2 linked regions of the Nitratifractor salsuginis DSM 16511 genome follow. The protein of the gene in region 2 interacts with the protein of the main gene of each other region in a pairwise test. Links are inferred from orthologs where the notes say so. Each region holds a gene or a part of one and is shown on either strand. Other genes may lie near its edges.

Region 1 (3,397 bases), 930 kb from region 2 along the record:
TCGAGGCGGAAGGCGAAGAAGTCCTGCATCTGCTGCACCAGCTCCTCCATCCCGCTCTTTCCCGCACCGCTGGTGGCCTGGTAGGTGGCCACATCGACCCGCTCGATCCCGCCATAGAGATCATAGAGGGGTTTGAGGGCCAGGACCATCTGGATCGTGGAGCAGTTGGGGTTGGCGATGATCCCCGTCTCCCGCCACATACTGATATCTTCGGGGTTGATCTCGGGAACGACCAGGGGGACTCTGGGGTCCATACGGAAATGGGACGTATTGTCGATGACCACCGCTCCCGCCTCCACGGCATAGGGGGCAAAACGTGCCGAGACGCTGCCGCCGGCGCTGAAGAAGGCGATGTCGATATCCCTTCCGTCGAAGACGGTTTCGGTCAACTCTTCCGTTTTATATTTTTTGCCTTTGAATTCGATCTCCGCCCCGGCACTGCGGGCGCTGGAGAGTGGGAGGACCTCCCCCACGGGAAAGTTCTGCTCTTCGAGAATCCGAAAGATCTCTTCACCGACGGCACCGGTGGCACCGACGACGGCAATATTGTACGCACGACTCATATCAGGCTTCCTTGTTCATTGTTTTTGGTGTCGCTTTCCGATTTCGACCCGGCCGCTTCGATGGCCGCCTCGATCTCCTCTTCCTCTTTCTCTTCTTTGGGGCATTTGGCGATGCTGACCACCCGGTCTTTGCCCTCGACATTGACGATCTTAACCCCGGAGGTGGCCCGGCCGGCCCTGCGGATCGACTGCATATCGACCCGGATCATCTTGCCCGCGCTGGTGAGGCACATCAGGTCCTTGTCCTCTTCGACGAAGACCACCCCGACGACATCACCCGTCTTGGGAGTGAGCTTCATAGCGATGACCCCTTTGCCGGCACGGCTCTGCTCACGGTATTCGCTGGCGGGTGTCCGTTTGCCCATCCCCTTTTCACTGACGATGAGGATCTCGTCCTCTTCGTTCTCGATGGTGGTTGCCCCGCAGACATAGTCGCCGTCAATCTTGAACTTGATGGCGGTGACTCCTCGGGCAACCCGTCCGATCTCCCTCACGTCGCTGACGGGGAAGCGGATACACATTCCCTTCTTGGTGACGACGAAGAGCCACTTGGTATCGGGCTTGATGATCTTGGCGTCGATCAGCTCGTCGTTCTCGTCCAGGTTGATGGCCCGCACACCCACGCTGCGGATGTTGGAGTATTCGCTCAGGTTGGTCCGCTTGACGATGCCGTTGCGGGTGAAGAAGACCAGGCTCTTGTCCTCGTTGAAATCCTGGGTCGGGATGATCGCCTTGATCTTCTCGTCCTTGTCGAGGTTGATCAGGTTGACCACCGCCTTGCCCTTGGCGGTACGGGAGCCTTCGGGGATGCGGTAGACCTTGAGCCAGTAGAGCTGGCCCTTGTCGGTGACGAACATCAGCGTATCGTGGGTGTTGGAGATGAAGAAGCGCTCGATGAAGTCGTCTTCATAGGTGGTGACGGCTGTTTTCCCTTTGCCGCCGCGGCGCTGCTTCTCATACTGTTTTACCGGTACCCGCTTGATGTAGCCCCGGTGGGTGATCGTCACGACCATCGGCTCGTTGGGGATCAGGTCTTCGATATCGATATCGTCGTAGTCGTCGACGATCTCGGTGCGCCGTTCGTCGCTGAAGGCCTCTTTGACTTCCAGGAGCTCTTTTTTGATGATCTCTTCGATCATCGTTTCACTCTTGAGGATGCTTTCGAGGTATTCGATGGTTTTGCGCAACTCCGCCAGCTCGCTCTCGATCTTTTCGATCTCGAGGCCGGTGAGGCGGCGCAGACGCATCTCGAGGATCGCCCGGGCCTGGATCTCGCTCAGGTCGAAACGGCTCATCAAATTCGCCCGCGCTTCGCTGTCGTCGGCACTGGCGCGGATGATCTTGATCACCTCGTCGATGTTGTCCACGGCGATTTTGAGGCCTTCGAGGATGTGGGCTCGTGCCCGCGCCTTTTCCAGATCGAAGATGGTCCGCCGGATGATGACCGTCTTGCGGTGGTTGATGAAGAGATCCAGCAGTTCGGGCAGGGTGAAGACCTTGGGCTCTTTGTTGACGATGGCCAGCATAATGATCCCGAAGGTAGTCTGCATCTGGGTCGATTTGAAGAGGTTATTGAGGACGATGTCGCTCATAGCATCGCGCTTGAGCTCGATGACGACCCGGATCCCCTCCCGGTCCGACTCATCCCGGATTTCGCTGATCCCCTCGATCTGCTTGTCACGCACCAGCTGAGCGATGGTTTCGATCAGGCGGGATTTGTTGACCTGGTAGGGCAGCTCGTCGATGACGATCGCTTCGCGGTTTTTGTGCTGCTCGATATGGGTCTTGGCGCGGACTTTGATCCGCCCCCGGCCGGTGCTGTAGGCGTCGATGATCCCTTTTTTGCCGAAGATCACACCGCCGGTGGGGAAATCGGGCCCTTTGAGCACCTGCATTAGCTCTTCCACCTCGGCTTCCGGATTCTCCAGACGGATCAGGTGGGCGTCGATCAGCTCGTCGAGACGATGGGGAGGGATGTTGGTCGCCATACCGACGGCGATCCCCGCCGAACCGTTGAGCAGCAGGTTGGGCACCCGGCTGGGAAGTACGTCGGGCTCCCGGAGAGAGTCGTCGTAGTTGGGGACGAAGTCGACGGTATCCTTATCGATATCCCGCAGCAACTCTTCCGCCAGCTTGGTCATCCGCGCTTCGGTGTATCGCATCGCCGCGGCGTTGTCGCCGTCGATGGAGCCGAAGTTCCCCTGGCCGTCGACCAGAGGGATCCGCATACTGAAATCCTGGGCCATACGCACCAGAGCGTCATAGACGGCGGTATCACCGTGGGGGTGATACTTACCGATCACGTCTCCGACGATACGGGCTGACTTTTTATAGGCGGCCCGATGGGTCAGGCCCAACTCGTTCATAGCGTAGAGGATACGGCGGTGGACCGGCTTCAGGCCGTCTCGGGCATCGGGCAGAGCCCGGCCGATGATGACACTCATCGAGTAATCCAGGTAACTCCCCTGAATACTCTCCTCGATTTTGACCTGTTCCACCCCTTCGCTGTTTTCAAACAGATCGTTCATGGGTCTCCTTAGATGTGTCAGCCGGCATTCCACCGACCTCTTAAAATGGATAGATTATATCGAAAAGAGACTTGATTTTATGATTGAATATTATAGATTTTGGATTTTGGATTGAGAGAACTACTCAGTGCTCAATCCTCAATAAGCGCTTGACCGCTTCGGAGCAGATCATCAGGCCGAAGGTCCCGGTGACGCCGACAAAGGAGCCTTTCTCTTTGCACAGAGGCTCTTCGGGGGAGAAGACCACGGTGAAGTTTTGGTTGAATTTCGCCTTTTTGAGTTCGTTGCGGATCTTGCGGGCCAGGG
Region 2 (3,304 bases):
TCGTGAGTACCGGCGGGGTGAGCGTGGGGGATTTCGATTTCGTCAAAGATGTGGTCTATGCCCTGGATGCCGAAGTCCTTTTCAAAGGGGTGAGGATCAAGCCCGGGCAGCATATTATGGTGGCCCGCCGGGGAGATCAGTTCATCGTGGCGCTGCCGGGTTTTGCCTACTCTTCGACGGTCACGGCGCTGCTTTATGTCGTTCCGCTGATTATGAAGCTCCAAAATACCCAAAACCCCATCGAACGGGTGAGGGCCACATTGCGAGAGCCCTTTAAAAAGCGCTCCAAAAAGGCAGAGTTTACCGCCTGCAATCTGCGCCTGGAATCCGGGGAGTATTTCGTGGATTTCCAGGGGAAAAAGAGCGGGACCAGCGCCATCCTGACCAATATGCTGGGGCCGGTGGGTCTGCTCTATACTTCCGAAGATGAGGGAGACAAAGATGCCGGGGAAACGGTGGAGGTTCTCAAAATTCTTTAGACGCCCACTTTTCACTTTGCCCTCTTTTTAGCCCTTCAGCAACCTTTTTTCGATATAATCTAATGATTTTATAATTTTTCCGGGACATTCCCGGGATATGGAGCGTGATTTATGGCTGAATACGGTGCCGGAAATATCAAAGTACTCAAAGGGCTCGAAGCGGTCCGCAAGCGCCCGGGAATGTATATCGGGGACACTTCGGTCAAAGGGCTGCACCATCTGATTTACGAAGTGGTGGACAACTCCATCGACGAAGCGATGGCGGGCTATTGTGACAAGATCAAAGTGACCCTCACCGGCGAGGGTTCGGCGATCATCGAAGATAACGGGCGGGGGATTCCCGTCGCAGAGCACCCTACCGAGAAGATTCCTGCGGCGACGGTGGTTCTGACGGTGCTTCACGCCGGTGGAAAATTCGACAAGGATACCTACAAAGTCTCCGGGGGTCTGCACGGCGTCGGGGTCTCTGTCGTCAATGCGCTTTCCGAAAAACTCCATTTGACTGTTTTTAGGGAAGGACAGGTTTATGAGCAGTGGTTTGAGAAGGGGATCCCCGTCACACCCTTGGAAGTGACCGGTAAGACTCGCAAGACAGGAACCAAGATTGAATTCTGGCCCGATCACACCATTTTCACAGAAACGGTGGAGTTCAAAGACGAGATTCTCACCAAGCGCTTCAAAGAGCTAGCCTATCTCAACTCCCGTATCACCATTGATTTCAAAGATGAGCGCAACGGCCTCAAAGAGAGTTACCACTTCGAGGGGGGTATCCGCCAATTCGTCGAGGATATGCATACCAAAGAACTCCTCTCCTCCCCCCAGCTCTTCGAGGGGAAGGCGGACGATATCGAGATGGATCTGGCCTTTATGTACCAAAATGCCGACAGCGATAAAGTTATTAGTTTCGTCAACAACATCAAAACCGCTGACGGCGGGACCCACGAAGCGGGATTTCGTGCCGGATTGACCCGGGCCATCTCCAACTACATCTCCAAAAACGCCAACGCCAAAGAACGTAACACCAAAATCAGCGGTGATGATACCAAAGAGGGCTTGGTGGCCGTCGTCTCCGTTCGGGTTCCCGAGCCCCAGTTCGAAGGGCAGACCAAAGGAAAGCTGGGGAGCAGCTATGTCCGTCCCCTGGTACAGAAATTCACTTATGAGCGGATAAGCAAATACCTCGAAGAGAACCCCATTGAAGCCAAAGCGATCATGAACCACGTCCTTCTGGCGGCCAAAGGGCGCGAAGCGGCCAAGCGGGCCAAAGATTTGGTCAAGCGCAAGGACTCCATGAGCGTCGGTACTCTCCCGGGCAAACTGGCCGATTGCCAGAGCAAGGACCCCGGTATCAGCGAACTCTATCTGGTGGAGGGTGACTCCGCCGGCGGTTCCGCCAAGCAGGGGCGTGACCGGGTCTTCCAGGCGATCCTGCCGCTGAAGGGAAAGATTCTCAACGTCGAAAAGGCACGTCTGGAAAAGATCCTCAAATCCGACGAGATCAAAAATATGATCACGGCCCTGGGCTGCGGGATCGGTGATGAGTTCAACGAAGAGAAGCTTCGCTACCACAAAATCATCATCATGACCGACGCCGACGTCGACGGGAGTCACATTCAGACCCTGCTGATGACCTTCTTCTTCCGCTTTCTGCGTCCGGTGATCGAAAAAGGCTATCTCTATCTGGCCCAGCCCCCCCTCTACCGCTATAAAAAGGGGAAGAATGAAACCTACCTCAAGGACGACAAGGCGCTTAACGATTTCCTGATCGAGAACGGGATCGATGTGCTGGAGTCGGAGAGTATGGGCAAGCAGGATCTGATCGAACTCTTCAAACTGGTCGCCTATTATCAGATGACCCTCAAAGAGTTGGACAAACGGTTTGCCCTGGCCGAAGTGATCCGCTATATGATCGAACATCCCGATATGGTGGGAGAAGAGAACCAAAAGTTGGCGGCGGCACTCGAAGAGTATATTCTGAGTCTCGGTTACAATATCCTCAACCGCAATGTCACCGAGGAGAAGATCCATTACTATGTCCAGACCAACGAGGGATTGGAGGAACTGATCGTCGATGACCAACTCTTCACCAACCCCCACTATAACGAAGCCCTCTACATCTACGACAAGATCCGGGAGCGGCTCACCGACGAGTTCCGCGACAAGGACCTGTTGGAGCTGCTGGATAAAATCCTGGCCTCTGCACGAAAAGGCGCCTATATCCAGCGTTACAAGGGTCTGGGGGAAATGAACCCGGAGCAGCTTTGGGAAACCACAATGGATCCAGAGAACCGCCGCCTCCTGCAGATCACCATCGAAGATTTCGAGGAGGCGGATAAAACCTTTATGCTCTTTATGGGTGACGAAGTGGAACCGCGTAGAAACTACATCGAAACGCATGCCAAAGATGTCAAACACCTGGATGTCTGATGTTGCGTTCCGTCCGTGAAGAACGCGCCCGTCACTTCAAGCTCGCTCTGAGGATTACCGTTCCGGTTTTAATTTTCGTTTTGCTTCTGACCTATGTCTTTTTCTTCAGAGAAGAGCCCTTTAAAATCGGAACGGAATCGATCCTTGTTTTTAGCGGTATGGTTTTCGTTGTCGTCTATTTTGTCTTCTTCGCTCTCGAATTGAGTAGAAAAGAGACACTCTTGGACCGGACCACCGAAAGTTATCACTATGACGCTTTTTTGGAAAGAATCTACCGATATCGTCCTAAAACACTTGCCGCGATACAGATTAAAAACCTGAATGTTATTAATGAAAATTTTGGTGTCAGGCGTACCGACAATATTCTGAAGCGATTTGTCGAGGTGCTCGATGATGCA

Evidence for each region.
Region 1: the proteins of gyrB (region 2) and gyrA interact in binary tests that used the Escherichia coli proteins (3 or more experiments, as listed by UniProt). The link is inferred for Nitratifractor salsuginis DSM 16511 from one-to-one orthologs.

Annotation. Positions count from the first base shown.
Region 1 is NC_014935.1:1,022,528-1,025,924, forward strand. The notes cover bases 326-3,397. They hold gyrA (DNA gyrase subunit A), read right to left. Parts: upstream 3,092-3,397; coding sequence 560-3,091; downstream 326-559. Other genes in these bases: NITSA_RS05150 (aspartate-semialdehyde dehydrogenase), read right to left, coding at 326-563; NITSA_RS05160 (tRNA threonylcarbamoyladenosine dehydratase), read right to left, coding at 3,216-3,397. Also shown: more of NITSA_RS05150, read right to left, coding at 1-325. UniProt on the Escherichia coli protein: A type II topoisomerase that negatively supercoils closed circular double-stranded (ds) DNA in an ATP-dependent manner to maintain chromosomes in an underwound state.
Region 2 is NC_014935.1:1,950,080-1,953,383, reverse strand. Bases 270-3,248 are described here. They hold gyrB (DNA topoisomerase (ATP-hydrolyzing) subunit B), read left to right. Parts: upstream 270-590; coding sequence 591-2,906; downstream 2,907-3,248. Other genes in these bases: NITSA_RS09980 (EAL domain-containing protein), read left to right, coding at 2,906-3,248; NITSA_RS09990 (molybdopterin molybdotransferase MoeA), read left to right, coding at 270-479. Also shown: more of NITSA_RS09990, read left to right, coding at 1-269; more of NITSA_RS09980, read left to right, coding at 3,249-3,304. UniProt on the Escherichia coli protein: DNA gyrase negatively supercoils closed circular double-stranded DNA in an ATP-dependent manner to maintain chromosomes in an underwound state.